Regions from separate parts of the Arthrobacter sp. B3I9 genome, predicted to be linked through region 2. Evidence: predicted binding sites of a transcription regulator. Region 2 holds the regulator's gene; the other holds the start of a gene.
What was found. The regulator LexA, encoded in region 2, represses DNA repair genes until DNA is damaged. The targets are predictions, from matches to a motif close to TCGAACANNTGTTCGA.

Region 1 (14,446 bases), 930 kb from region 2:
TCCTGGAGGCCAGCTACGCCGCCCTGGGCCTGGAGTGGGACCCGGCGACGGCGGGCGCCGTCAACGACCTCGTCCCGCACGTGGGGGTCGACGCCGTCGAGGCGGCTGTCCTCGATACCTATGCCCGCTATGCGCAACTGGACCACGCGCAGTTCAGCACCCTGCGCTAACGCTGCCACCCCGATCGATTGCTCCGTAACTGCCGTTGTGAAGGTTCATAACGGCAGTTTCGGAGCAATCGATGGGGTTTAGGGTGCGCTCAGTGGCCCCGGGCGATCCAGTCCTCGAGCTGCGGCGCTTCGGCGCCGACCGTCGTCGGATCGCCATGGCCGGTCAGCACCACGGTGTCCGCGGGGAGCGTAAGCAGCTTACCCCGGATGGATTCGATGATGGTGGGGAAGTCACTGAAGGAGCGGCCGGTTGCGCCCGGGCCGCCCTGGAAGAGCGTGTCGCCGGAAAAGACCGTCCCTTCGCTTTGCAGGTAGAAGCAGGTGGACCCAGGCGAATGGCCCGGCGTGTGCAGCGCCACCAGGCGGGCACCCGCGACCTCGAAGGTGTCCCCGTCCGCGATGGCGTGCTCCGGTTCGGTGCCCGGAAACACGCGCTCCCACAGCATCCAGTCCTCGCGGTTCAGGTATACCGGAGCTCCGAGCCGGCCGCGGACCTCGCCGACGGCGCCGATATGGTCATCGTGGCCGTGGGTCAGCAGGACGGCCTTGACCCTGCGCCGGGCGACGGCGGCCTCGACGGCCGCCGGATCGTGTGCAGGGTCGATGATCAGGCATTCCTCGTCGTTGCCGACGATCCAGACGTTGTTATCGACATCCCAGGTGCCGCCGTCGAGCGAAAACGTGCCCGAGGTGACCAGCCGGTCGATCCGCACGCCGTTTCCGCCGCTCACAGTTCGACCACCGAGCGCAGCACGGAACCGGCGTGCATCTTGTCGAAGGCTTCCTCGATCTGGTCGATCGTGATCCGTTCGGTCACGAAGGCATCGAGATCCAGCTTGCCCTGCCGGTAGAGGCTGATGAGCATCGGGAAGTCGCGCGAGGGCAGGCAGTCGCCGTACCAGGAGGACTTCAGTGAGCCGCCGCGGCCGAAGACGTCCAGCAGCGGCAGCTCCAGCGCCATCTCCGGGCTCGGTACCCCGACCAGCACCACGGTGCCGGCAAGATCGCGGGCGTAGAAGGCCTGCTTGTACGTCTCGGGGCGTCCGACGGCGTCAATGACCACGTCGGCGCCGAAGCCGCCGGTGAGCTCGCGGATGGCCTCCACCGGGTCCGCCGTAGAGGAATCGATGGTGTGGGTGGCGCCCATGTCCTTGGCCCGTTCGAGCTTCTTGGCGTCGATGTCCACGGCAATCACGGTGGTGGCACCGGCAAGCGCGGCACCGGCGACGGCCGCGGTGCCCACCCCGCCGCAGCCGATGACGGCGACAGAATCGCCGCGCTGGACGTTGCCCGTGTTGATGGCGGCGCCGATGCCCGCCATGACGCCGCAGCCGAGCAGCCCGACGGCGGCGGGGTCGGCGTCGGGGTCTACTTTGGTGCACTGGCCGGCGGCAACAAGGGTTTTTTCGGCGAAGGCGCCGATGCCGAGCGCGGCCGTGAGCTCGGTGCCGTCCTCCAGCGTCATCTTCTGGGTGGCGTTGTGCGTGTTGAAGCAATACTGCGGCTTGCCGCGGCGGCAGGCCCGGCATTCGCCGCAGACGGCCCGCCAGTTCAGGACCACCCGGTCGCCGGGGGCCACCTCGGTGACGTCCGGTCCGACGGCGCTGACCACGCCTGTGGCCTCATGGCCCAGCAGGAACGGGAAGTCATCGTTGATGGCACCGAGCTTGTAGTGCAAATCGGTGTGGCAGACGCCGCTGGTGAGGATATCCACCAGCGCCTCTCCGGGGCCGGGATCCGGAACCAGGATGGTCTCCACCGACACGGGTGCTCCCTTGGAGCGGGCTACTACGCCTTTAACCTTGTGGACCATGAAAATCTTCCTTTCTTGCGCCCGTGTTCATGTGAGCGCGGGACGCGCTAAGGCGCGGTCCCGCAGGACCGCGCCTTGGTGGTTGACATCGGAAATGGGCGTGGGGCCTAGGCGGCGAGCCGGCTCTTGACCTCTGCTGCGGAAGGGTTAGTGGCCGCGGTGCCGTCCGGGAACAGCACGGTGGGAACGGTGCGGTTGCCGCCGTTGAGCTGCTCGACGAGGTCGGCAGTGCCTTCGACTTCTTCGATGTTGATCTCGGTGTAACCGATGCCCTGGGCGTCCAGCTGCTTCTTCAGGCGGTTGCAGTACCCGCACCAGGTGGTTGAAAACATGGTGATGGTTCCGGATTCGGGGGTGAAGTCCACGAAGTTCTCCTCAAGGGCTGGTTGACGGTGCCCGCTAGCGGTGCACTCTAACTGTGCTGGCCAGCGGCGGCCTGTCGCTGCAAAAGTCTTACGTTATCCAACAACCGTAACCCGAAGCCGGCTATTCCCGCACGGCCGGCAGCGGTGGCATGCTGGTGCCATGTGTGGACGCTATGTGATGGCCCGTGCCGTCGGAGACCTGTTGGCCGAGTTCGACGCCGGACTCGAGGAGGAGATCGCCATCCCGCCATCGTGGAACGTGGCCCCGACGGCGGACGTGCCGGTGCTCCTGGAGCGGCTGGTGGACGGTGAGCCGGTCCGCCAGCTGCACATCGCGCGCTGGGGCCTGGTCCCGTCGTGGGCGAAGGACCCGGGCATCGGCTCGAAGATGATCAACGCCCGGAGCGAAAGCGTTCTGGAGAAGCCGGCCTTCCGCAAGGCCACGCGCTCGCGGCGCTGCGCCGTCCCGGCCGACGGCTACTACGAATGGAAGGGCGAAGGCCGCAACAAGCAGCCCTATTACGTGCACCCCAAGGATGGTCGGCCCATTGTCTTTGCCGGGCTTTATGAATGGTGGAAGGATCCGTCCAAGTCCGAGGACGATCCGGAGCGCTGGTTGCTCTCAACCTCGATCATGACGACCGACTCGCCCCCCGAAGGCTATGCCGGAGGCGTGCTGGCCGAGTTGACCGCGCTGCACGACCGGGTTCCGCTGCCCATGGACCGCGAAACCATGCAGAACTGGCTGGACCCGCAGGCCGACGACGCCGCCGCCCTCGTGGGGCTGGTGCGGGCGGGGGCGCATGATGTCGCGGAGGGCTGGACGATCGACGCCGTCGGCACCGCCGTCGGGAACGTCAGGAACGACTCCCCGGAGCTCATCCAGCCGGTAGGAAGCCTGTTCTAGCCCAAGGGAGAGTCAGAGCGTCACCCGGCCGTCGCCGTCGACCTTCCAGGTGGGGTTGAAGGCAACCTCCCACCGGTAGCCGTCCGGGTCGGCGAAGTACCCGGTGTAGCCGCCCCAAGGCTGCGTTTTGGCCTCAGTGACGATCGCGGCCCCTGCCCTCGCGGCGTCCGCCATCACCTGGTCGACTCCCGCGGCACTGCCGAGGTTGTGGCTCAGCGTGATGCAGGGAATCCCGGCCGGGGGATCGGTGGCCGCCTCGGACTGCATCTGCCCCGCATCCCACAGCGAAAGGAGCAGGCCGTGGTTGGCCTGGATGAAGAGGACTTCGCCCGGCACTTCCCGGTGCACGGCCCAGCCGAGGCCCTCAACGTAAAAGCGGCGGGAGGCGTCAACACTGCGGACACCCAGCGAAATTAAGTCGACTCGTGGCTGCATATTTGGATACTGTCATGCATATGTCCACAAATCACGCAGACGACAAAACCGCCCGGGCTGACCGGGAGCAGCTCGCTGCCGTTCGGGTTGCCGTCGATGAGGTCGACGAGCAGATTGTGGCCCTGATTGGACGCCGGGAACGGCTGATCCGGATCGCCGGCACGCTCAAGGCGGACAGCGCCGAGGTGCGGGCTCCGGGGCGGGTGGAGCGGGTCATCGAACACGTCAAGGCGACTGCCGAACACAAGGACATCGACGTTGACCTGGTCGAAAAGACGTACCGGGCCATGATCGATGCCTTCATCACGCTGGAACTGGAAGTCTACAAAGCCAGCTCCTAGCGGGTCAGGCTCAGAGGGCCTCTTCCACCGGAACGTTGGCCTGGTACTCCCGGCCGTCACAGTCGCTGAAGGCGGTCATGAGGTGCCCCTTGGGGAGGCCCAGCACCGTCTCTATGGGGAAGTTCCCGGTGATGGAGTTGCCTGAATGCTCCACACCTTTGAGGTCGAAATTCTCTTCCGTGCCGTCGTGGTTGAAGTAGTAGAAGGAAACGGCCTCGCCGTTCATGAACTCAATCCCCAGCCTGCGCTGGTGCGAAAAGTCCGGTTCGGCGGCTAGAAGGCCTACCACGTAGGCGCCCTGGCCCGGGATATTGCCCTCTATATCGAACTTCGCCACCAAGGCGGTGTCCTTGGCGGCGATGCTGACGTGCTTCAGGAGTGCGTTATGGGAGCTCATGGCTCAATCCTGCTCCCAGCGCAGTCGTCCGTCCACCCCGAATCTAGGTTTTGCCCCGGCCCCGGCGTAGACTGGAACTATTCGAAGATATATTCGAATAGTTACTCTGCAGTTTGGTTGGTCCGGGAGGCACATTGGGCATGTTCAGCGCGTCGGTTGACGTTGTCTGCACCCCAACAGGTGTCCCGCTTCAGCTGGATTGGGAAGGCCGGCACTACACCGTGTGTGCCGAGCCGATCCGCTGGTATGAGCGGCGCCAGTGGTGGGCCGAGGAACAGCGGGCGCCGCTGGGAAGCGGACCCGGGATTGTTGACCACGAGATCTGGCGCGTCCAGGTGCGCCAGGATGGAATCCCCGAACCGGAAACCCTCACCCTTGACCTGACCCGGCATGTGCGCAGCGGACGCTGGCGCCTGCTGCGGATCCATGATGCCCTCCGCCCCCAAAAATCGGCATGAGCTTCACCCATCTCCACGTTGCCACCGCTTTCAGCGCCCATTACGGAGTCTCCTGGCCCGATGAACTGGCGGCCGCGGCGGCCGCCGATGGCGCGACCGCGCTCGCATGCACAGACCGCGACGGCCTGTACGGGACAGTCAAGCACCTGAAGGCCTGCATGGCCGCGGGACTTGATCCGATCGTCGGGGTGGACCTGGCGGTCTTAGACGACGACGGCGACCTCAGCACCCAGGTGGGCGGACGGGTCCTGGTCCTGGCCCACGGGCACAACAACGGCGCCGGCTACCGGGCGCTGTGCCGGCTGATCTCCGACGCGCATGCCCGCACCACCGGCAAGGCCGGGGGACCGGTGCCCGTCGCCGTCACCCGGGCGGAGCTCGCCTCGCGGACCCTTTCCCCGGAAACCCTGCAACCGGTGCTGACCGTCCTGATCGGACCCGACTCCGACGTCGGACGGGAGATGGGCGGCCGGCGGTACCTGCGCCCCCGCACACTGTTCAAGCGCTGGCTGGACGCCCTGCCACCGGGGACGCTCGCCGCCGAGGTGGTCACGCAGCTCAGCACGCCCGGAGAACCACTGAGCACCGCCCACGCGGTGCGGATGCTCAAACTCGCCGCGGAACACGGTGTGCCCGCCGTGCTGAGCAATGCCGTGCGCTACGTCGCCGAGGACGGGGCCGCCACGGCTGATGTGCTGGACTCGGCCCGTACCCTGAAGTCGCTGCCGGAGCTTTCGGCTGCCCCGTTGCTCCAGCCCAACGGGCAGGGCTGGCTCAAATCGGCTTCCCAGATGCTGCAGCTGGGCAAGGAGATCATGGCGGCGGCGGGATACGGCACCGCTGACCTGAAGCGGCTGATGGCCCAGACCGAGGCGCTCGCGGACCGCTGCCGGATGGACCCGGTCGCGGACATGGGGTGGAAGCAGCCGGTGGTTCCGGAGGCGTCAGTGATCGGAATCGCCGGGGACCCCCTCGTGGAGCTCACCCAGCGCTGCGAGGCCGGCATCAGCCGCCGTTTCCCCGGAATCAGGGGGAAAGCGGCGGAGCAGCTGCGCCACCGGCTCGGTCATGAGCTGCGGATCATCGACAGCCTGGGCTTCGCTTCCTACTTCCTCACCGTGGCCGAAGTCTCCCGGATGATCCTGGACATGGGAGTGCGGGCCGCAGGCCCGCGGATCCGGGGCTTCCAGTCTGGTCAATTACCTGATCGAGGTCAGCCAGGTGAACCCGCTCGAGCACGACCTCATTTTCGAACGCTTTTTGTCCCGGGACCGCGCCACCCTGCCGGACATCGACATCGACGTCGAAAGCGCCGAACGGCACAACGTCTACCGGAAGATCTTTGAGCGCTTCGGTTCTGAACGCGTCACGCTGATGAGCATGCAGAACGGCTACCGCGCTCGCGGTGCTGTGCGTGATGCCGGGCTGGCGCTGGGCATGGAGGAAGGAGAAATCGGAGATATCGCCAAGCAGCTGTGGCGTTTTTCTGCCCGCAACTTCCGGGAGGCGCTGGAGGAGAAACCGGAACTGAAGGAATTCGCCGGCCGGGTGGAACAACGGGACCACCACGGAAACCAGCAGCTGGACCTGCTGGTGGACCTCACCGAACGGCTGGACCGGCTCCCGCGCCACATCTCCATGCATCCCTGCGGCGTCATCCTGGGGGACGCCACCCTGCTGGACCGCACCCCGGTCCAGCCCAGTGGACTCGGCCTGCCGATGAGCCAGTTCGACAAGCACGACATGGACCCCATGGGCATGCTCAAGCTGGATGTCCTTGGGGTCCGGATGCAGAGCGCCATGGCCTTCGCGGTCCGCGAGGTCATCCGGCTGCATCCCTCCAAGGCCGAGGTTGTGGCGGCGGGCTCCCATCCGGCAGGTCCGGACGGAACAGGACCCGACTACATCTCCGCGGACGGCCAGATCGACCTCAATGCCGTACCGCTCGATGACGAACCCACGTATGAACTGATCCGCAGCACCCACACCCTGGGCTGTTTCCAGATTGAGTCCCCGGGGCAGCGAGAGCTCATCGGCAAGCTTGCGCCGCGGGAGTTCAACGACCTCATTATCGACATCTCGCTGTTCCGGCCGGGGCCGATGAAATCGGATATGGTGCGGCCCTTCCTGGAACACCGGCACGGCTTCGCGCCGGAGGTCTATCCGCATCCGGATCTCAAACCGGTCCTCAAAGAGACCCACGGCGTCACTGTGTTCCACGAGCAGATCCTGAAAACCTTCGATGTGATGACCGGCTGCGGGCTGGCGCGGGCCGATGAATTCCGCCGGGCCCTCGGCAATGAGGTCCTGGAAGGCAAGGTCGAGGAGTTTTTCCGCAAGGAGGCCCGGACACGGAATTACAGCCCCGAGGTGGTGGACAAGGTCTGGGGGACGCTGAAGGCCTTCGGCAGCTTCGGCTTCTGCAAAGCCCACGGGGCCGCCTTTGCCGTGCCCACCTACCAGTCAGCCTGGCTCAAGGCCCACCATCCTGAGGCGTTCCTCGCCGGGCTGTGGGAGCACGATCCCGGGATGTATCCCAAGCGCCTGCTGGTCGCGGAGGCCCGGCGGCTGGGGATCCCGATCCTGCCCCTGGACATCAACCTGAGCCAGGCCGAGTACCGGGTGGAGCGCGTGGCGGCCGGCCCGGACCGCGGCAAGCTCGGCATCCCGGCTGAGCCTGAACGGCATATACGGCCTCTCCGCCGCCGAGCTGAAGCGGATCGTGGCGGGACAGCCCTATGATTCCCTCGCTGACCTGCGCGCCCGGTCCCGGCTGAGCAAGCCGAGCATCCAGCGGCTGGCCCAGCTGGGCGCCTTCGATTCCCTGCACAGGGCTTCGGGCAATTCCGGCAACCGCGCCGACCTGGTCCAGCACCTGCAGAGCCTGCAGGGACGGCCGCACCGGAAAGGCACCGAGGTAATTGACGGGCAGCTGGCCCTGCCGTTAGGCGACGTCGAACTCAGCAACCTGAAGCCCGTCCTGCCCGCACCGACCCTGGTGGACACCGTCCGGGCGGAACTGGACCTGATGGCGGTGGACGTCAGCGACCACCTGATGTCCAGCCACCGGCCCTTGCTGGACCGGCTGGGTGTCACCACCGCCGACAAGCTGCTGGGTCTGCGCAACGGCACCGAGGTGCTCGTCGCCGGCGTGCGGGTCGCCACCCAGACCCCGCCCATGCGCGGCGGCCGCCGGGTGGTGTTCATCAGCATCGACGACGGCACAGGCTGCGTGGATTCCGTCTTCTTCCACGAAGCCCAGGAGCAGGCGGGGTCCTTGCTGTTCGGCACCCGGCTGCTGTTGATCCGCGGCACCACCCGGCGGACCGGTCCGCGGGGGATCAGCATCAGCGCCAGCATGGCCTGGGACCTCAGCAACACCGGCACTCTGCCCTTCCCTGAACCTGCCTCCGGCGTGCCTGTCCACCGTGAACCGGAGCCTCCGGGAGCGCTGGACGGGATTACCCGGAACCTGGCCATCACCGGGTTTAACGGCTGAGGGGCGCGTTGGTTGGCCTCCGGAGAAACCGATAGCATGGACGAGGCTGGCTGTGGTCCCCGTACGCCACAAGCTACGAAGCCTTAACTTTGAATAGGAGACACCCGTGTCAGATGCCCAGCAGATCACCCTTCTCGTCGACGGCGAAGAGACCAAGGTGACTACCGGGACCACCGGCGCGGAACTCTTTTTTGAGCGCCGCGACGTTGTTGTGGCCCGCGTCAACGGCGAGCTCAAGGATCTGGACCAGCCGCTTCCCGAGGACGCCACGGTCGAGGCCGTGACCATCGATTCCCCGGACGGCCTCAACGTCCTGCGCCACTCCACTGCCCATGTCATGGCCCAGGCGGTGCAGCAGCTGCGCCCCGACGCCAAGCTTGGCATCGGCCCGTACATCACGGACGGTTTCTACTTCGACTTCGACGTCGCGGAGCCGTTCACTCCGGAGGACCTGAAGACCCTGGAAAAGATGATGCTCAAGATCATCAACCAGAACCAGAAGTTCGTCCGCCGCGTGGTGTCCGAGGACGAGGCCCGCGAGGCGATGAAGAACGAGCCCTACAAGCTCGAACTGCTGGGCAAGAAGAACGACGCCGCCGACGCCGGTGAAGGCGTCAACGTCGAGGTCGGCGCCGGTGACATCACCATCTACGACAACGTGGACCGCAAGAGCGGCGACAGCGTCTGGTGCGACCTGTGCCGCGGCCCGCACCTGCCCAACACCAAACTCATCTCCAACGCCTTCGCCCTGACCCGGTCCTCGGCCGCCTACTGGCTGGGCAACCAGAACAACCAGCAGCTGCAGCGCATCTACGGAACCGCCTGGCCCACCAAGGACGCCCTCAAGGCCTACCAGGAGCGCATCGCGGAGGCCGAACGCCGCGACCACCGCAAACTCGGCGCCGAGCTGGACCTGTTCTCCTTCCCGGACGAGCTGGGATCGGGCCTGCCCGTGTTCCACCCCAAGGGCGGCATCATCCGCAAGGCCATGGAGGACTATTCCCGCCAGCGCCACGTGGATGCCGGCTACGAGTTCGTCTACACGCCGCACATCACCAAGGGCCACCTCTACGAAGTCTCGGGCCACCTGGACTGGTACCGGGAGGGCATGTTCCCGGCGATGCACATCGACGCGGAACTGAACGAGGACGGCACCGTGCGCAAGCCCGGCCAGGACTATTACCTCAAGCCGATGAACTGCCCCATGCACAACCTGATCTTCCGTTCCCGGGGGAGGTCCTACCGTGAACTGCCGCTGCGGCTGTTCGAGTTCGGCTCCGTCTACCGCTACGAGAAGTCAGGCGTCGTACACGGCCTCACCCGGGTCCGCGGCATGACCCAGGACGACGCCCACATCTACTGCACCCGTGAGCAGATGAAGGACGAGCTGACCACCACGCTGAACTTCGTGCTGGGACTCCTCAAGGACTACGGCCTGGACGACTTCTACCTGGAACTGTCCACCAAGAACCAAGACAAGTTCGTGGGCGATGACGCCACCTGGGACGAAGCCACCCGCACCCTCGCCGAAGTGGCCGAAGCCTCGGGCCTCGAGCTCGTTCCGGATCCGGGCGGAGCGGCGTTCTACGGCCCCAAGATCTCCGTCCAGGCAAAGGACGCCCTGGGCCGGACCTGGCAGATGTCCACCATCCAGCTGGACTTCAACCTGCCGGAACGCTTCGAGCTCGAATTCCAGGCGGCGGACGGCACCCGCCAGCGCCCCGTGATGATCCACCGCGCCCTGTTCGGCTCGGTGGAACGCTTCATGGGTGTCCTGACCGAGCACTACGCCGGCGCCTTCCCCGCCTGGCTGGCGCCGGTGCAGGTCGTCGGCATCCCGGTGGCGGAGGCCTTCAACGACTACATGTTCGACGTCGTGGACCAGCTCAAGGCCGCCGGAATCCGTGCCGAGGTGGACATCTCCTCCGACCGTTTCCCGAAGAAGATCCGCACAGCCAGCAAGGACAAGATCCCGTTCGTGCTGATCGCCGGCGGGGACGACGCCGAAGCCGGGGCCGTGTCCTTCCGCTTCCGCGACGGCAGCCAGGACAACGGTGTGCCGGTGGCCGAGGCCGTCCAGCGCATCGTCGACGCCGTCCGCAACCGGACCAGCTAGGGGCGGGGCGTGCAGGAGAGCGCAGGAGCAGGTCCCGGGCATCCGGGCGACGGTGCCGTGACGGATGATTTTGGCCTGGTGGGGGTCCCGGACGCCTTCCAGCGTTTGTGGACCCCGCACCGGATGGCGTACATCAAGGGCGGCCAGCACCAGTTCAAGAACCAGGACGACTGCCCGTTTTGCGTTGCGCCGGACCGGAACGATGAGGATTCGCTCATCGTGTACCGCGGCCGGACCAGCTACGTGGTGCTGAACCTGTTCCCCTACAACCCGGGCCACCTGCTGGTCTGCCCGTACCGGCACATTCCCGACTACACGGATCTGACGGTCGAGGAAACCGCGGAGTTTGCCGAGCTGACCCAGACCGCCATGCGCGTGCTGCGGAAGGTCGCCAATCCCCCCGGCTTCAACCTGGGCATGAACCAGGGCGTCGCGGGCGGTGCAGGCGTCGCCGCGCACCTGCACCAGCACGTCGTGCCCCGGTGGGGCGGTGACGGGAACTTCTTCCCGATCATTGCCCAGACCAAGGCGATCACCCAGACCCTCGGGGAGGTCCGCGAGCAGGTTGCGGACGCCTGGCCCCAGGAGACGGGCAGCCCGCAGGGAACCGGCGCTTCGCCGGAAACTGCTGCCGGGGAGCCTCATGCTGAATAGGCACGCGCGCGGATTCTTCACCGCGTTGTTCTCCCCGCTCGCCCGCTGGCTGCTGAAGATCGGCGTCTCCCCGGACGCCGTCACCATCGTAGGAACCCTGGGCGTGGTTGTCGGTGCGCTGGTGCTCTACCCGCTGGGACAGCTCTGGTGGGGCACGCTGTTCATCACCGCCTTCATCTTTTCCGACGTCATTGACGGCATCATGGCACGGATGCAGCAGCGCCAGGGCCGCTGGGGCAACTTCCTGGACTCCACCCTTGACCGGGTGGCGGACGGTTCGCTGTTCGCCGGCCTCGCGGTCTGGTACTTCACCGGCGGCGCGGACACCCGGATAGCGGGGGCGGCCCTGGTCTGCCTGGTTCTCGGGATGGTGGTCTCCTACGCCCGGGCCAAGGCTGAGGCGCTGGGCTTCTCCGCCAACCTCGGAATAGCCGAGCGCGCCGAGAGGCTCGTGTCCGTTCTCGTCGTCACCGGGTTCACCGGCCTGGGCCTGCCAAGCGTGGTGCTCTTTGTGACGCTGTGCCTGCTGGCTTTGGCAAGCCTGGTCACGGTGGTGCAGCGGATCCTCGCGGTGCGCCGCCAGTCGCTTGCGGAGCCCGAAGGCACCGCCAGCGAGCAGCCGGCCTGAGGCCGCTGAGACCTCCCCGCGCATGTGTGACGGGAATTAAGCAGCATCGCGGCGGGGGACTAGTATAAGGATTACCGGCCAATGGATCCGGTAATCCGGTGTGTGCGAGAACGGCCACTGCGTGCCGCCCGCGCCCCGGCCAGGTTATCTATCTACCCATAGGGGTTTTTGTGTCTACACCAGATGTAAGCAGCGAAGCCGGCGCGTCCGCCCAGAACGTCACGGGCAGCAACCGCGTCAAGCGCGGCATGGCGGAGATGCTCAAGGGCGGCGTCATCATGGACGTCGTCAACGTCGAGCAGGCCCTCATCGCCGAAGATGCCGGTGCCGTGGCCGTGATGGCGCTGGAACGTGTTCCCGCCGACATCCGCGCCCAGGGCGGCGTGTCCCGCATGTCCGATCCCGACATGATCGACAAGATCATCGAAGCCGTGTCCATTCCGGTGATGGCCAAGGCCCGGATCGGCCACTTCGTCGAAGCCCAGGTCCTGCAGTCGCTCGGCGTGGACTACATCGACGAGTCCGAGGTCCTCACCCCGGCCGATTACACCAACCACATCGACAAGTGGAACTTCACCGTTCCGTTCGTCTGCGGTGCCACCAACCTCGGTGAGGCCCTGCGCCGCATCAACGAGGGCGCGGCCATGATCCGGTCCAAGGGCGAGGCCGGAACCGGCGATGTCTCCAACGCCACCACCCACATGCGCCAGATCCGCGCCGAGATCCGCCGGCTCGCCGGCCTGGCCGAGGACGAGCTCTACGTCGCCGCCAAGGAACTGCAGGCCCCGTACGAACTGGTCAAGGAAGTAGCCGCCACCGGCAAGCTCCCCGTCGTCCTGTTCACCGCAGGCGGCATCGCCACGCCGGCTGACGCCGCGATGATGATGCAGCTCGGCGCCGACGGCGTGTTCGTCGGCTCCGGCATCTTCAAGTCCGGCAACCCGGCCCAGCGTGCCGCCGCCGTCGTGAAGGCCACCACCTTCTTCGACGACCCGGACGTCATCGCCAAGGCCTCCCGCGGCCTGGGCGAGGCCATGGTCGGCATCAACGTGGACGAGATCCCGCAGCCGCACCGCCTCGCCGAGCGCGGCTGGTAATTGGCCGCCGCTCCTCCTGATTGAACGACGCCGGCCGGTCACCCTCCTGAGGTGACCGGCTGGCGTCGTTCTTTCCCATCGATTGCTCCGTACCGGCCCTTATGAGCCTCCAAAAGGGCCGTTACGGAGCAATCGATGAGGAGTCAGTCGAGGCCGCGGCGCTTCAGCAGCGGCTCGAGCTCCGCGTCGCGGCCCCGGAAGGCGCGGAACGACTCCAGCGGGTCCCGGCTGTTGCCACGCGACAGGAGTTCGGCCCGGAAGAAGTCGCCGTTGGTCCGGCTGAGTCCGCCGTTTTCCTTGAACCACTCCACGGTGTCGGCGTCCAGGACTTCACTCCAGATGTAGGAGTAGTAGCCCGCGGCATAGCCGGCGCCGGCGAAGATGTGCTGGAAGTACCCGCTCCGGTAGCGCGGCGGAATCAGGCCGTGCGCCACTCCTGCCGAGGCCAGGGCCTTGGCCTCGAACTCCAGCACGTCCTCGGGCACCCCGGAAGCGTCCAGCAGATGCCAGGCAAGGTCCAGCAGGGCGGCACCCAGGTACTCCGTGGTCCCGAAGCCTTCGCCCCAGAGCCGTGCAGCGTCGAGCTTGTCGGCCAACTCCTGGGCCAGCGCCTCACCCGTGACGTGGTGCCGTGCGTAGTTGGCGAGCACCTCCGGCCACATCATCCACATCTCGTTCACCTGCGACGGGTACTCCACGAAGTCACGCGGTACCGAGGTCCCGGAGAACCGCGGGTACGCCACGGAGGAGAAGAGCCCGTGCAGGGCGTGGCCGAACTCGTGGAAGGCGGTGCGGACCTCGTCGAGGGTCAAGAGCGTGGGTTCCCCGGCCGGCGGCTTGGAGATGTTGAGGTTGTTGATCACCACGGGCCGGGTGTCCAAAAGTCTGGACTGGTCCACGAGGGAGTTCATCCAGGCGCCGCCGCGCTTCGATTCCCGGGCGTAGTAATCGCCCAGGAACAAGCCAAGCCCGCTGCCGTCCGCGTCCCGCACCTCCCAGACGCGCACGTCCGGGTGGTAGCCCGCCAGGTCGGTGCGTTCGGCGAAGGTGACGCCGTACAGGGCGTGCGCGGCAAAGAACACACCATCATTGAGGACGCGGTCCAGCTCAAAGTAGGGGCGCAGGGCCTGCTCGTCCACGGAGTACCGTTCGCGCTTGACCTTCGCCGAGTAGTACGCCCAATCCCAGGCCTCCAACGGGTGGCCGGCAATTTCGGCCAGTGCTTCCGCCTCGGCATCGGCGTTGCGTACGGCCGCGGGCGCGAGCCGCTTCAGCATGGTCCGCACCGCCTCGACGTCGGGGGCGGTCTGCTGGTCCACGGTGAGCCCGGCGTAGTTGCTGAAGCCCAGGAGCTTCGCCTTCTCCGCACGGAGCCGGACCGTCTGTTTGACCAGATCCAGCACATCGAGGGGGCCGCCGCCGCTGCCGCGTCCGATCGAGGCCTCGTACAGCCTCCGGCGGACATCCCGGTTGTCCAGGGCAGCCAGTGCCGGCTGGTTGCTGGGCTGGATGAGCGTGAGCAGGTACTTGCCGTCGTGTCCGGCGGCACGGGCTGCCTCGGCCGCG
Region 2 (14,446 bases):
AGTCCGCGCGCCAATCGAGGTCATCCCCACAGGCTCCATCGCACTGGATGTCGCGTTGGGGATCGGCGGTCTGCCCCGCGGCCGTGTCGTCGAGATCTATGGGCCGGAATCCTCCGGTAAGACCACGGTCGCCCTGCACGCGGTGGCCAACGCCCAGCGCCAAGGCGGAATCGCAGCCTTCATCGACGCCGAGCACGCCCTGGACCCGGAATACGCCGCCAAGCTGGGCGTCGACACCGATGCCCTTCTCGTTTCACAGCCGGACACCGGTGAGCAGGCCCTGGAAATCATGGACATGCTGATCGGCTCCGGCTCGCTGGACGTCATAGTCATCGACTCCGTCGCCGCGCTGGTTCCCCGCGCGGAAATTGAAGGCGACATGGGTGACAGCCACGTCGGCCTGCAGGCCCGCCTGATGAGCCAGGCCCTGCGTAAGATCACCGGCCGCCTCAGCCAGACCAAAACCACCGCCATCTTCATCAACCAGCTGCGCGAGAAGATCGGTGTGTTCTTCGGCTCCCCGGAAACCACCACTGGTGGTAAGGCCCTGAAGTTCTACGCGTCCATCCGCATCGACGTCCGCCGGATCCAAACCCTGAAGGAAGGCGCAGACTCGGTCGGCAACCGGACCAAGGCCAAGATCGTCAAGAACAAGATGGCCCCGCCCTTCAAGATCGCAGAGTTCGACATCATCTACGGCCAGGGCATCTCCCGCGAGGGCGGCATCATCGATATGGGTGTCGAGCACGGCCTGATCAAGAAATCGGGCTCGTGGTTCACCTACGACGGCGACCAGCTCGGCCAGGGCATGGAGAACTCCCGCCGCTTCCTGCGGGACAACCCCGAGCTAGCCGCCGAGCTCGAGCGGCTCATCAAGGAAAAGCTCGGCGTCGGTGTGAAGCCTGCCGAGACCGAAGCGTCACCGAAGCTGAAGGCCGTTGACGGCTTCTAACCGGCGGCGGCGTCAGGGGGCAGGATTCCGTTCGCCGGATTCTGCCCCCGGCCAAGACGACAGCGCGACGCCCCAGGCAGGCGGAAGCGGTGGCCGCGGCCGGGGGAGCTCGGGCCCCGAGCAGGACCGCGACGCCGATCCGGCAGCGGTCGCGCGCGCCATTGTGTTGCGTCAGCTGACCGCTTCGCCCAAGAGCAGGCTCCAGCTCTCCCGCAAGCTGGCGGAGCGGCACGTCCCCGAGGACGTTGCCGAGGCTGTCCTCGACCGCTTCGAGGAAGTCAGGCTGGTGGACGACGCGGACTTCGCCGACATGTGGGTCCGCAGCCGCTCCCAGAGCCGGAAGCTCGCCAAAGGCGCCTTGCGGCGTGAACTCGCCGACAAGGGCATCGACGCCGACGTGGCCGCCGTTGCCCTGGAACAGCTCACCGACGAGGACGAGGAAGCAGCGGCCAGGGAGCTCGTCGAGCGCAAGCTCCGCGGTGCCGCCGGGCTCGAGGACCGCGAGTTCCGGGACAAGACCACACGGCGGCTGGCCGCCATGCTCGCGCGCAAGGGATATCAGCCCTCGCAGGCCTTCCGGATCGTGGGGGAGGTCCTTGACCATGCCGCAGCTCATGCCGAATCGGAAGCAGAAGCCTAGCAGCGGCTCCGCACCGCGGCCGGAGCGTGCCCGGGCAACCGGCGCTGCCATCGCCGCCCGCGCACGCACCGCACGGACCCGTTACCCTTAACAGGTGAGTTTGACCATTTCCTCCCCAGCATCCGGCACCACCCCTCCTCTGGACGCCCCGGCAGCATACACCGCCCCGGCAGTGGACGCGGCGGCATCAGACACGGCACAGGTAGCAGACACGGCGGCCCGTACCTATCAGGTGCGGACGTTCGGCTGCCAGATGAACGTCCACGATTCCGAGCGCATGTCCGGGATGCTCGAAGCCGCCGGGTACGTTCCGGCCGCCGGGGAGCTGGCCGACGTCGTCGTCTTCAACACCTGCGCGGTGCGGGAAAACGCCGACAACAAGCTCTACGGCAACCTGGGCATCCTCGCGCCCATCAAGGCCGCCAACCCCGGCATGCAGATCGCCGTCGGCGGCTGCTTGGCGCAGAAGGACCGGGAAACCATCCTGAAGAAAGCCCCGTGGGTGGACGCCGTCTTCGGCACGCACAACGTCGGGGCACTTCCCGCCCTGCTGGACCGGGCGCGCCACAACAACGAGGCGCAGCTGGAGATCCTCGAATCCCTGGACGTCTTTCCCTCCACCCTGCCCACCAAGCGCGACTCCGTTTATGCCGGCTGGGTCTCGATCTCCGTGGGCTGCAACAACACCTGCACCTTCTGCATCGTCCCGGCCCTGCGCGGCAAGGAGAAGGACCGCCGCCCGGGCGACATCCTGGCCGAAATCCAGGCCCTGGTGGACGACGGTGCCATCGAGGTCACGCTGCTCGGCCAGAACGTCAACTCCTACGGCGTGGAATTCGGCGACCGGCAGGCCTTCTCCAAGCTCCTTCGCGCCTGCGGGGATATCGCAGGGCTGGAACGTGTGCGGTTCACGAGCCCGCACCCGGCGGCTTTCACCGACGACGTGATCGATGCCATGGCCGAGACGCCCAACGTCATGCCGCAGCTGCACATGCCGCTGCAGTCGGGCTCGGACAAGGTGCTCAAGGACATGCGGCGCTCATACCGCGCGGCGAAGTTCCTCGGCATCCTGGACAAGGTCCGCGACAAGATTCCGCACGCGGCTATCTCCACGGACATCATCGTCGGCTTTCCCGGCGAGACCGAGGAAGACTTCCAGGCCACGCTCGACGTCGTGGAGAAGTCACGCTTCGCCACCGCCTTTACCTTCCAGTACTCCAAACGGCCCGGCACCCCCGCCGCAGACCTCCCGGACCAGCTCCCCAAGGCCGTGGTCCAGGAACGCTTCGAGCGCCTCACCGCGCTGCAGGACCGGATCGCCGCCGAGGAAAACGCCCGCCAGCTCGGCCGGCACGTCGAGGTCATGGTCACGGCGCAGTCCGGCCGCAAGGCAGGGGAAACCCACCGGCTCTCCGGCCGCGCCCAGGACCAGCGGCTGGTGCATTTCTCCGTGCCCGCCGGCGCCGAGGTACCACGCCCGGGCGACCTGGTGACGGTGACCATCACCGAGGCAGCAGCCTTCCATCTCGTCGCCGACCCCGCGTCCGCCGAGGACTACTCCCTCCGCCGGTCCCGGGCGGGCGACGCCTGGGACAGGTCGCAGGCTGACTCCTGCGGCGCTCCCGCACCCGCACCGGGTGCCGCTGCCGGCAAGACGGGCGTCTCCCTCGGCATGCCGGCCCTTCCGATCCGCAGCCGCTAGCCCGGTGGCAGGTCCGCAGGACAGCTCCGGCGGCAGAGCCGGCCCCGCGCCGGCGGGCGCCGCAGCACCGGCCGCCAGCGCACCGGCGGGCGCCGCAGCAGCCCCACCGGCCGCCCCGCCGGTGATTGCCGTCGTCGGGCCCACAGGGTCCGGCAAGTCGGACCTCGCCGTCTCGCTCGCCCTGGAGCTGGACGGCGAGGTGATCAACGCCGATTCGATGCAGTTCTACCGCGGCATGGACATCGGCACCGCCAAGATCACCGACGCCGAACGCAGGGGAGTACCGCATCACCTCCTGGACATCCTTGACGTCACCGAGGAAGCCAGCGTCTCCGACTTCCAGCAGCAGGCCCGCGCGCTGATTGCGGCGATCCATGCCCGCGGCAAACGGGCCATCCTGGCAGGCGGTTCCGGACTTTACGTCCGCGCCGCCCTGGACGTGCTGGAATTCCCGGGCACCGACCCCGCCGTCCGCCGCCGGCTGGAAGCAGAACTGGAAACCGCCGGCCCCGGCCCGTTACGGAGCAGGCTGGAAGCGGTGGATCCGGTATCCGCCGCCCGGCTCGGCGACGCCCGCCGGATCATCCGCGCCCTCGAGGTCCACGAACTGACCGGACGCCCCTTCAGCTCCTTCATGCCCACCCGCGAGTACGTCCAGCCCGCCGTGCAGATCGGCCTCGCAGTGGACCGCGAGCAGCTCAGGGAGCGGCTCGCCCGCCGCGTCCATGCCATGGTGGAACAGGGACTCCTCGAAGAGGTCCGGCGGCTTGACGCTGCCGGCCTGCGCATGGGCAGGACCGCCCCCCGGGCCCTCGGCTACGCCCAGTTCCTCAAAGTCCTTGACGGCGAGTCCGACGTCGGGAAGGCAGCCGAGGAGACCATCGTCGCGACCCGGCAGTTCGCGCGCCGCCAGCTCACGTGGTTCCGCGCGGACCCCCGCATCCACTGGCTGGACTGGCGGGATCCGGAAGTCGTGGCCAAAGCCGCCGCGGCCTGCAGCCCCGGTGCCGCCGGCCCGGACCTGGCCCGGCAACCGGAAAGGTAACCTTGGAGTATGGACGAAACCCTCACCGTGGCCGCCAACCGGAACCCTGACCCGAACGCCGATGCCACCACGGCAGCGCTCAGCGGTCTTCCGTTCTCCAAGGGCCACGGCACAGGGAACGATTTTGTGCTTCTCGCGGACCCGAAGGGCACGCTGTCGGTCACCCCGGAGCAGGTGGCCGCGCTGTGCGACCGCCACCGCGGCATCGGAGGAGACGGCCTGATCCGCGCCGTCCCGTCCCGGCTGCTCCCCGAGGGCCAGGACCTGCTCCGGGAACACCCGGATGCCGAGTGGTTCATGGACTACCGCAACGGCGACGGCTCGCTGTCGGAAATGTGCGGCAACGGCGTCCGCGTCTTCGTGCACTTCCTGATCACCGAAGGCCTGGTGGACCTGCCTGCCGGCGAATCGCTGACCATCGGCACCCGGGGCGGCGCCAAGACGATCGTGCGTACCGCCGGCGGCTACGCCGTGGACATGGGCCCGTGGGAATTCATCTTTCCGGGGGACGCGACGGCGCGCGCCATGGACTCGCTGGTCAGTGCCCAGGGCCTCGAGGTCGCCCGGCCCGCCCTCTCGGTAAGCATGGGAAACCCGCACACCGTGGTGGCGCTGGCCGAACCCGCCGAAATGGAGGCCACCCAGCTGTTCACCGCTCCGCACGTGGACCCCGTCCCGCCCCATGGCACCAACGTTGAGTTCGTGGTGCCGTCCGAGCCGCTGGTCCACGACGGCGTCGGAACAATCACGATGCGTGTTCACGAGCGCGGCGTCGGGGAGACCCAGTCCTGCGGGACCGGGGCCTGCGCCGCGGCGGTCGCCATCCGCCACTGGGCCGGCCAGGGCGCCCCGGATGTCTGGAACGTCCGGGTGCCCGGCGGTGTTGTCGGCGTGAAGTTCTTCCTCGGCGCGGAAGGCCACGAACACGTCGAGCTCAGCGGTCCGGCCGTGATCGTCGCTAGCGGGACGCTTTCCTGACCCGCAGGATCCGGAAGGACTTCGACGTGCTCTCCCGCGTCACCGTGAAGCTTCCGTCCAGCTCGGCCGCCAGCCAGCGCTGAAGCGAATCGGACCCCAGGTTCTTCTGGACGACGAGCCACGCCGAGCCGCCCGGTGCGAGCCTTGGCAGCCAGAGCAGCAGCAGGGCGTGAAGCTCGTCCTTGCCGATCCGGATGGGCGGGTTGGACCAGATGGTGTCGTAGCGCAGCTCGGGGTCGACGGCGTCCGGAGTGCTTGCCGTGACGTTCCGCAGCCCCAGGAGCGCCGCGTTGTCGTTCGTCAGCGCCACGCAGCGCTCGTTGACGTCGACGGCGTAAACATGGGAGTGCGGTGCCCGCAGCGCCATGGTCAGCGCAATCGGGCCCCAGCCGCAGCCGATGTCCAGGAGATTGCCCTGCGGCGCCGGGGACGGGACGTCGGCCAGCAGAACGGCCGTTCCCTTGTCTATCCCGTCCGGACTGAAGATTCCCGAGGACGTCTGCAGGTGGCGGGTCTCGCCGGCCAGTTCCACCGTCAGTGGCTTGCGGGTGAAGGGCCCGGCCGGCTGGGCGCTGAAATAGTGTGCAGACTCCATAACTGGCCAGATTAGTTGGCGCCCGGCCGCTATGGGAAACCGGTGGGCAAGCTCACGCGCCCGCGGAGGGCAGGGCGACCCGGCGCGGAAAACCGTTCTGGTAAGATTGATATATGATCTTGAACTTCAAGTAGCCGGCACGGGCCAAGTAGCCAGCATAGGCTCTGTCCCGTCCCCGCAGCGACGCAGGTAATTACCTTCCGCTCAGTGCGCCACCACAACCGGTGATCCTTTTCAGGGGTCCCGCCTGGCGCCCGGCCCCTTGGAGTCCAGCAGTGCTCTTCTGAGTCCAGCGGCGCTTTTCCAGTCCAGCTCCCGGACAGCCCCAAGACTGTCCCACAGTCCGGCGACAACCGCCGTGTTCCTTCCCTTATCTACAGCTTTGCTGTTCACCGCTCCCGCACGGAGCCCACCCTGCCCGCGGTACTGCTGCCGCAGGGCATCCAGGAGAACCGAATTGACCAATAGTCGTCAGCCCAGCGCGAATACCGCCCCGCAGACTTCCAATCGGCACTATTCTGAAACTGCCGAACCTTCAAAGGAGACCATGACCAGTCAGCCCAACACCGGATCCGATTCAGCAGCCCAGGACATGAGCCCTGCGGAAATCCAAGCTGTCATCGACCGGATCCTCTCCAAGGACACCCCTGCCCGGGCCGCCGCCCCCGCTGCGGCCGAGCCCAAGCCGGCGCTCGGTAAGGCCCAGGCGATCTCCGGCGCGGACGAGGACTTCAGCAACCACGACGGCGACCAGCAGGATCTCGAGGAGCGGCACGCCTTGCGCCGCACCGCGGGCCTGTCCACCGAACTCGAAGACGTCACCGAGGTCGAATACCGGCAGCTGCGCCTGGAGCGCGTCGTGCTCGCAGGCCTCTGGAGCGAAGGCACACTCGCCGACGCCGAAAACTCGCTGCGCGAACTCGCAGCCCTCGCGGAGACGGCCGGCTCGGAGGTCCTTGACGGGATCGTCCAGCGCCGGGCCAAGCCGGACCCGAGCACCTTCCTCGGTTCGGGCAAGGCGCAGGAACTGAAGGACATCGTGATGTCCACCGGCGCGGACACCGTGGTGGTCGACGCCGAATTGGCACCGTCCCAGCGGCGCTCCTTGGAGGACATCGTCAAGGTCAAGGTCATTGACCGCACGGCACTGATCCTGGACATCTTTGCCCAGCACGCCAAGAGCCGTGAAGGCAAGGCCCAGGTGGAACTGGCGCAGCTCGAATACCTGCTCCCGCGCCTGCGTGGCTGGGGCGAGTCGATGTCCCGCCAGGCCGGTGGTCAGGTGGGCAGTGCCGGCGCCGGCATGGGCTCGCGTGGTCCCGGTGAAACGAAGATCGAACTGGACCGCCGACGCATCCGCACGCGGATGGCCAAGCTGCGGCGGGAAATCGCTGCAATGAAGCCGGCCCGGGAAACCAAGCGGGCCAACCGCCGTCGTAATGCCGTGCCGTCGGTGGCGATCGCCGGATACACCAACGCCGGCAAGTCCTCGCTGCTGAACCGCCTGACCGATGCCGGTGTGCTCGTGGAGAACGCCCTGTTCGCCACCCTGGATCCGACGGTCCGCAAGGCCGAAACCTCGGACGGCCTGGGTTACACCCTTGCCGATACGGTGGGATTTGTCCGCTCCTTGCCCACCCAGCTCGTGGAGGCGTTCCGTTCCACTCTGGAGGAGGTCGCGGACTCGGACCTGATCCTGCACGTGGTGGACGCTTCCCACCCTGACCCCGAGGGCCAGATCGCCGCTGTCCGCTCGGTGTTCAGCGAGGTCGATGCGCGCAAGGTGCCGGAAATCATCGTCCTGAACAAGGCCGACGCTGCCGACCCGTTTGTGATCGAACGGCTCAAGCAGCGTGAACCGCGGCACGTGGTGGTCTCGGCCCGCACCGGAGAGGGCATTCCGGAGCTGCTTAAGGCCATCAGCGAAGGCATCCCGCGGCCCAGTGTGAAGCTTGAGCTGATGATTCCGTACAACCGCGGGGACCTGCTCAACAAGCTGCACGAGACCGACGCCGAGATCCTCAGCCTCGACCATGAGGAGGCCGGCACGCGCGCCGTCGTCATGGTGCGCGAGGGACTGGCGGCCGAACTGGATCCGTTCATCGGCAATGACTGACCGGAAGGATCCGGAAGGACAAGGGACCCCGTCCGGCGAGGAGTTCGTGATCGAACTCCTCGACCGGGCGGTGTCCGGCATGGGCGGCCAGAGCCGGACCGGCCAGCATGAAATGGCCCGCCAGGTGGCCCGCGCCATCGAGACGGGAGACCACCTGCTGGTCCAGGCCGGCACCGGAACCGGCAAGTCCTTGGCCTACCTGATTCCCCTGATCGCGCATGCCCTCGAGAGCGAAAAGCCCACCCTCGTCTCGACCGCCACCCTGGCCCTGCAGACCCAGATTGTCGGCCGCGACCTGCCCCGGCTGCTCAAGAACATCACCCCCGCCCTGGAGCGCCCGGTGAAGGTGGCGCTGGTCAAGGGCCGCTCCAACTACGTTTGCCGCCACAAGCTCGAGGGCGGCTTCCCCTCCGAGGAACCGTCCGAGGGGCAGCTTTTTTCCCTCGGCGAGGACACGTCCGTACCGCATTTCGCCGCAGCGATGGGCGGCCCCTCCTCCCAGCTCGGCAAGGAGGTGGTCCGGCTCCGGGAATGGGCTGAGGAGACCGCCACCGGGGACCGCGACGAACTCATGCCCGGAGTCACGGACCGTGCCTGGCGTCAGGTCTCCGTCACATCGATGGAATGCCTCGGCGCCCAGAAATGTCCGCTCGCGGCCGAATGCTTCAGCGAACTGGCCCGGCAGAACGCTGCCGACGCCGACGTCGTCGTCACGAACCACGCCATGCTGGCTGTCAGCGCCTTCGAGGGCCTCGCCGTGCTGCCCGAATATGACGTCGTGGTGGTGGATGAGGCGCACGAGCTGCAGGACCGCGTCACCGGTGCGGTGTCCGGGCAGCTCTCCGTGGCCATGGTCCACGCGGCCGCGTCCGGAGCCCGGAAGCACACGGGCATCACGGTGGACGCCCTCAACAATGCCGCATCGAACCTTGAACTGGCCATCGCAGGAGTCCCCAGCGGACTGCTGCCCAACGGCCTTAACAGCGAGCAGCTGGACTGCGTGGACCAGCTTCGTGACGCGTGCCGCGCGGCGCTTTCGGATTCCAAGGGCGACAGCTCCACGAGCGCCGTCGACGGCGGCCGGCAGCTGGCACGCTCGCGGCTCATGGTCATCCTGGAACTCTGCGAACGGCTGCTTGCGGCCCGCGAAAACCGTGAGGTGGTCTGGTTTTCCCGCAACAGCACCTTTGACCCTGCCCAGGGATACTCGCGGCCGGACGAAGACGCGCCGGCCCTCATTAACGTCGCACCGCTGAGCGTGGCAGGACGCCTCCGCGAGGGCCTCTTCGCGGAACACACCGTCATCCTGACATCGGCCACGCTGGCAATCGGCTCCGCCTTTGAACCGGCCGCAGGCGGACTCGGGCTGGTGGGCCCCGGCGCGCCCAGCTGGACCGGCGTCGACGTCGGCTCGCCCTTTGAATACCCCAAGCAGGGCATCCTGTACGTGGCCAAGCACTTGCCCAAACCCGGCCGCGGCATGTCGCCCGAAGCACTCGACGAGCTTGAGAAACTGATCCGCGCCTCCGGCGGCGGAGCGCTGTGCCTCTTCTCCTCCCGGCGGGCAGCCGAGGACGCCGCTGACGCGCTGCGTGCCCGGCTGGACGTAAGCATTCTCTGCCAGGGGGATTCCACCATGGCGGCGCTGGTGCGCCAGTTCGGCGACGAACCGGATACGTGCCTGTTCGGCACCATGTCCCTGTGGCAAGGCGTTGACGTCCCGGGCGACTCCTGCCGGCTCGTGGTCATCGACAGGATTCCGTTCCCGAGGCCGGACGACCCGCTGATGACCGCGCGCTCCCGGGCAGTGGCCCAGTCGGGCGGCAACGGCTTCATGAGCGTCTCGGCTACCCACGCCGCGATCCGCCTGGCGCAGGGGGCGGGCCGGCTGATCCGGACGACGACGGACAAGGGCGTGGTAGCGGTGCTGGACTCACGGCTCTCCACGGAGCGCTATGGCGGCTTCCTCCGGGCAGCCCTGCCGCCGTTCTGGCCCACGACCGACCCGGCAGTCGCCGTCGCGGCCCTGGAGCGGCTCTCCCAGGCGTCAACGGAGGCTGCGAAATAGCCGAGGGGGAGCGGCCCGGCGGAAAAGCGAAAACAACAGGGCCCGTCCGGCATGCCGGACGGGCCCTGTTGTTCGTGTTTTAGAGGGAGCGCAGCACCGAGACAACCTTGCCCATGATGACGGCATGGTCGCCGAGGATCGGCTCGTATTGCGTGTTCTGCGGCAGCAGCCAAGTATGGCCGTCGCGCTGGCGGAAGGTCTTTACGGTCGCTTCATCGTCCAACAGGGCGGCAACGATGTCTCCGTTGATGGCATCGCCCTGCCGGCGCACCACCACCCAGTCGCCGTCACAGATGGCGGCATCGATCATCGAGTCTCCAGCGACCTTCAGCATGAAGAGCTCGCCGTGTCCGACCAGCTGGCGCGGCAGCGGCAGGACGTCCTCCACGACCTGGTCGGCAAGGATCGGCCCGCCGGCCGCAATGCGGCCCACGAGCGGAACCATGGCGGTGTCGGTGGCGCTGGCCAGTTCTGAGACGGAGTGGCCGCCCAGGGCGCGCAGGCCGCCCGACTTCCCGACGCCGGAAACCTCGGTGCTGCCCTCGTCGAGGGTCAGCGGCATGAGCACTTCCATGGCCCGCGGCCGCTTGGGGTCGCGGCGCAAGTAGCCGAGCTTCTCCAGCTGGGACAGCTGGTGGGTCACACTGGACAGGCTCGCCAGGCCCACAATGTCACCGATCTCGCGCATTGAAGGCGGGTAGCCATTGTCCGTGACCGAACGCTGGATGGTTTCCAGGATCTTCTTCTGCCGGACAGTCAGGCTCTTTGGCGGCCTCGCTGACTGCGGGCTCCGCTGCGGTGCCCTGCCGCCGGTGGCTTGTGCTGCCATATGTGCCGTTGCCTTTCATCGTGTCCGGCTGCTGTGGCTGCAGCTACCGGGACCTTCCAGCCTGAATGTCGGACCCTGCTGATCAACTAATGATGATCGGCCGCAGAAGCGCTCCTAGGAAATGCAGCTCCGAGGAAATGCAGCTCCGAGGAAATGCAATTGCGGAAGCGGCCGACTGCAGAAGCGTCTGTCCTGTGACTCAAACGTAGGCCAGCCGCGCACCTTTTTCAAACATTTGTTCTAGCGAGTCTCGACAATGTTCGTCCATAAGTGCTAAAACTGGATCAGTAGAGTTCGAATATGTATTCGAATATCGCGGAGCCGGCTTGCAGTGCTGCGGCTCATGGCGAACGCGTTGTTCGGTTCTATGTTCGAAGCAAGGCCGGTTGGCGGCAGGTACGTGGAGTACGCCGGGCGGCACAGTATGGTCCAGGAGGGCTCAGTTCATGTCAGCATCAAGCGCTTTTCACGGCACTTTCGGCCACGGCAATTTCCAGAGCGGCACAGTCGGTGGCCGCGGTATCTCCCGGCACGGTATCTCCCAGCAGGGCATTTCCCGGCCCGGCGGTTCCACGTCCGGGACGGCACCCGGCAAGGGTGCTCCCGCCGCCCGCGGCTCCCGTGCCAAGCAGGCCCCGCTCCGGCTGACCCGGCGTGGCCGGCTTGTCTTCTTCATCGGACCCCTGATCCTGCTGGCCGCACTGCTCCTCTCGCTCAGCGGGTTCCTGAACGCACCGGCCAAAGCGTCCGAGTCGGCTTCCGAGCTGTCCGTGACTCCCACAGTGACCGTCACCGTCCAGCCGGGGGAATCGCTCTGGGCCATCGCCGGGACCGTTGCACCCGAGCGCGACCCCCGGGACGTCGTCGCCGAGATGGTCCAGCTCAACAACCTCGACGCTGCGCGCGTCCGGCCCGGCCAGACCCTCTTCGTCCCGGCCAAGTAACACCGCCGGTGTACCCTCATTCCGGTTCCAGCCGTATGCGCCTGGCGTCACAGTGTCAGGCCCCGCTGCGATCTCACTTAAACTAGGGGAGTGACTGACCAGTTAGAGCGCCTGAACCGACTTCCCCTCCGGACCAACCTGCGCGGCATGAGCCCCTATGGGGCGCCCCAGCTGGACGTCCCCATCCTCCTCAACGTCAACGAGAACACCCATGGTGTCCCGGCGGACGTCCGCGCGGCCATCTCAGCGGCCGTGACCGAGGCGGCGGCGGGCTTGAACCGGTACCCGGACCGCGAGTTCACGGAACTACGCGAAGCGCTGGCAGAGTACCTCGGCCACGGCCTGGGCCCAGAGAACATCTGGGCCGCAAACGGTTCCAATGAGGTGCTCCAGCAGATCCTCCAGGCGTTCGGCGGGCCGGGACGGACCGCCCTCAGCTTCCCTCCCACCTACTCGATGTACCCCCTGCTCGCCGCCGGGACCGACACGGAGTACATCGTGGGGCTCCGGGCTGACAGCTATGGCCTGACTGCAGAGTCGGCCGCCCGCCAGATCCGGGAGACCCAGGCCAACATCGTCTTCCCTCTGCTCCCCGAACAATCCCACCGGCACGGGCCTGGGCCTGGACGTCGTGGAGGCCGTATATGAGGCGGGCGAGGCCAGCCAGACCATCGTGATTGTCGATGAGGCGTACCACGAGTTCGCCCACGAGGGAACGCCCAGTGCACTGACGTTGCTGCCGGGCCGGGAGCGGCTCATTGTCTCGCGCACCATGAGCAAGGCCTTTGCCCTTGCGGGCGCCCGGCTGGGCTACATGGCGGCCGCACCGGAAGTGACGGACGCGCTGCGCCTGGTCCGTCTTCCGTACCACCTTTCCGCCATCACGCAGGCAACGGCCCTCGCCGCGCTGCAGCACAGAGTCGCGCTCATGGCCGACGTCGAGGACATCAAGCGCCAGCGGGACAGGATCGTATCGGAACTGCAGCGGATGGGGCTCAAACCCGCAGCGTCGGACTCGAACTACGTCTTCTTCGGCGGCCTTGAAGATCCGCACGCCGTCTGGCAGGGGCTGCTGGATGCCGGGGTTCTCATCCGGGACGTCGGCATTCCCGGGCACCTGCGCGTCACGGCCGGTACTGAGACGGAAACCACAGCCTTCCTTGAGGCCCTCGAGCGGATCCTGAGCAGCGCGGCGAACCAGCGGGCCTAGACTTAACTGCGGGACAAGATCGTCGCCAGACGCCCGCACCGCCTTCACCACAGCACCGCCTTCATCACAAAGGACACCCCCACATGAGCAACACCGGATCAATTGCTGCCGAGGGCCGGACCGCACGCATGGAACGGACCACCAGCGAGTCATCCGTGCTGGTCGAGATCAACCTGGACGGCACCGGCGTCTCCGAGATCAGCACGTCGGTTCCCTTCTACGACCACATGCTGACGGCACTGAGCAAGCACTCCCTGATCGATATGACGGTCAAGGCGACCGGAGATACCCACATCGATGTCCACCACACCGTCGAGGACATCGCCATCACCTTCGGTGAGGTGCTGCGCACGGCCCTGGGCAACAAGGCAGGCATCCGCCGGTTCGGGGAGGCGACGGTCCCGCTGGACGAAGCCCTGGCGCACGCCGTCGTCGACGTCTCCGGGCGGCCCTACCTCGTCCACGCCGGCGAACCAGCAGGCCAGGAATACCACCTGATCGGCGGACACTTCACGGGTTCGCTGACCCGGCACGTCTTCGAGGCCATCACGCTGCACGCCGGCATCTGCCTGCACATGAACGTCACGGCCGGCCGGGACCCGCACCACATTGTCGAAGCCCAGTTCAAGGCTTTTGCCCGCGCCCTGCGTTCCGCCGTGGAGCCCGACCCCCGCGTCGAGGGCATCCCTTCCACCAAGGGTGCACTGTGACCGGCCCGGTCCTGCGGGACGGCGCCATCATCGATCCCGACGCCGGCCGGAAGCCTGCCTCTCCGGAGGGCAAGCCCACCGTCACGGTGCTGGACTACGGCTCCGGCAACGTCCGCTCGGCTGTCCGGGCGCTGGAGCGCGCCGGCGCCGAGGTCATTCTCAGCTCCAGGCCGGAAGACGTGCTGAACGCCGACGGCCTGGTGGTTCCCGGCGTCGGTGCTTTCGAGACGGTCATGAAGGAGCTCAAGGCCGTCGACGGGATCCGGATGATCGGGCGCCGCGTCGCCGGCGGCCGTCCGGTGCTCGCCATCTGCGTGGGCTTGCAGGTCCTCTTCGAGGCGGGCGTGGAACACGGCACCGAGGCGCCCGGAATGGGGGAGTGGCCCGGCAAGGTGGAGCTGCTGCCGGCCGAGGTCGTTCCGCACATGGGCTGGAACACGGTGTCCGTTCCTGCCGGCTCCCGGCTCTTTGCCGGTGTTGAGGACGAGCGGTTCTACTTTGTGCACTCCTACGGCGTGCAGCAATGGGACTTCGATGTCATCCAGCCTCGGATGGCCGCCCCGCTGGTCACCTGGTCCGAGCACGGCGCCCCGTTCATCGCGGCGGTTGAGAACGGTCCGCTCTGCGCCACGCAGTTCCACCCGGAGAAGTCCGGCG

Region 1: a site for LexA is predicted at 4,510-4,525, ahead of QFZ65_RS10040 (DUF6504 family protein). Genes of this name have one in related genera too.

What each region holds. Positions count from the first base shown of each region.
Region 1 is NZ_JAUSYO010000001.1:2,119,927-2,134,372, forward strand. Features, by position in the region: gene QFZ65_RS10000 (biotin/lipoate A/B protein ligase family protein) at 1-170, shown strand, start outside; gene QFZ65_RS10005 (MBL fold metallo-hydrolase) at 260-901, opposite strand; gene QFZ65_RS10010 (S-(hydroxymethyl)mycothiol dehydrogenase) at 898-1,983, opposite strand; gene QFZ65_RS10015 (mycoredoxin) at 2,091-2,348, opposite strand; gene QFZ65_RS10020 (SOS response-associated peptidase) at 2,509-3,255, shown strand; gene QFZ65_RS10025 (VOC family protein) at 3,268-3,690, opposite strand; gene QFZ65_RS10030 (chorismate mutase) at 3,705-4,031, shown strand; gene QFZ65_RS10035 (hypothetical protein) at 4,042-4,428, opposite strand; gene QFZ65_RS10040 (DUF6504 family protein) at 4,563-4,886, shown strand; partial or broken gene QFZ65_RS10045 (DNA polymerase III subunit alpha) at 4,883-8,385, shown strand; gene thrS (threonine--tRNA ligase) at 8,492-10,501, shown strand; gene QFZ65_RS10055 (HIT domain-containing protein) at 10,511-11,155, shown strand; gene pgsA (phosphatidylinositol phosphate synthase) at 11,145-11,783, shown strand; gene pdxS (pyridoxal 5'-phosphate synthase lyase subunit PdxS) at 11,954-12,880, shown strand; partial or broken gene QFZ65_RS10070 (M3 family metallopeptidase) at 13,024-14,446, opposite strand, start outside.
Region 2 is NZ_JAUSYO010000001.1:3,053,980-3,068,425, reverse strand. Features, by position in the region: gene recA (recombinase RecA) at 1-952, shown strand, start outside; gene QFZ65_RS14270 (regulatory protein RecX) at 1,113-1,592, shown strand; gene miaB (tRNA (N6-isopentenyl adenosine(37)-C2)-methylthiotransferase MiaB) at 1,687-3,294, shown strand; gene miaA (tRNA (adenosine(37)-N6)-dimethylallyltransferase MiaA) at 3,416-4,339, shown strand; gene dapF (diaminopimelate epimerase) at 4,349-5,317, shown strand; gene QFZ65_RS14250 (class I SAM-dependent methyltransferase) at 5,298-5,912, opposite strand; gene hflX (GTPase HflX) at 6,460-8,028, shown strand; gene QFZ65_RS14240 (ATP-dependent DNA helicase) at 8,021-10,096, shown strand; gene lexA (transcriptional repressor LexA) at 10,176-10,925, opposite strand; gene QFZ65_RS14230 (LysM peptidoglycan-binding domain-containing protein) at 11,372-11,869, shown strand; partial or broken gene QFZ65_RS14225 (histidinol-phosphate transaminase) at 11,960-13,079, shown strand; gene hisB (imidazoleglycerol-phosphate dehydratase HisB) at 13,163-13,789, shown strand; gene hisH (imidazole glycerol phosphate synthase subunit HisH) at 13,786-14,446, shown strand, end outside.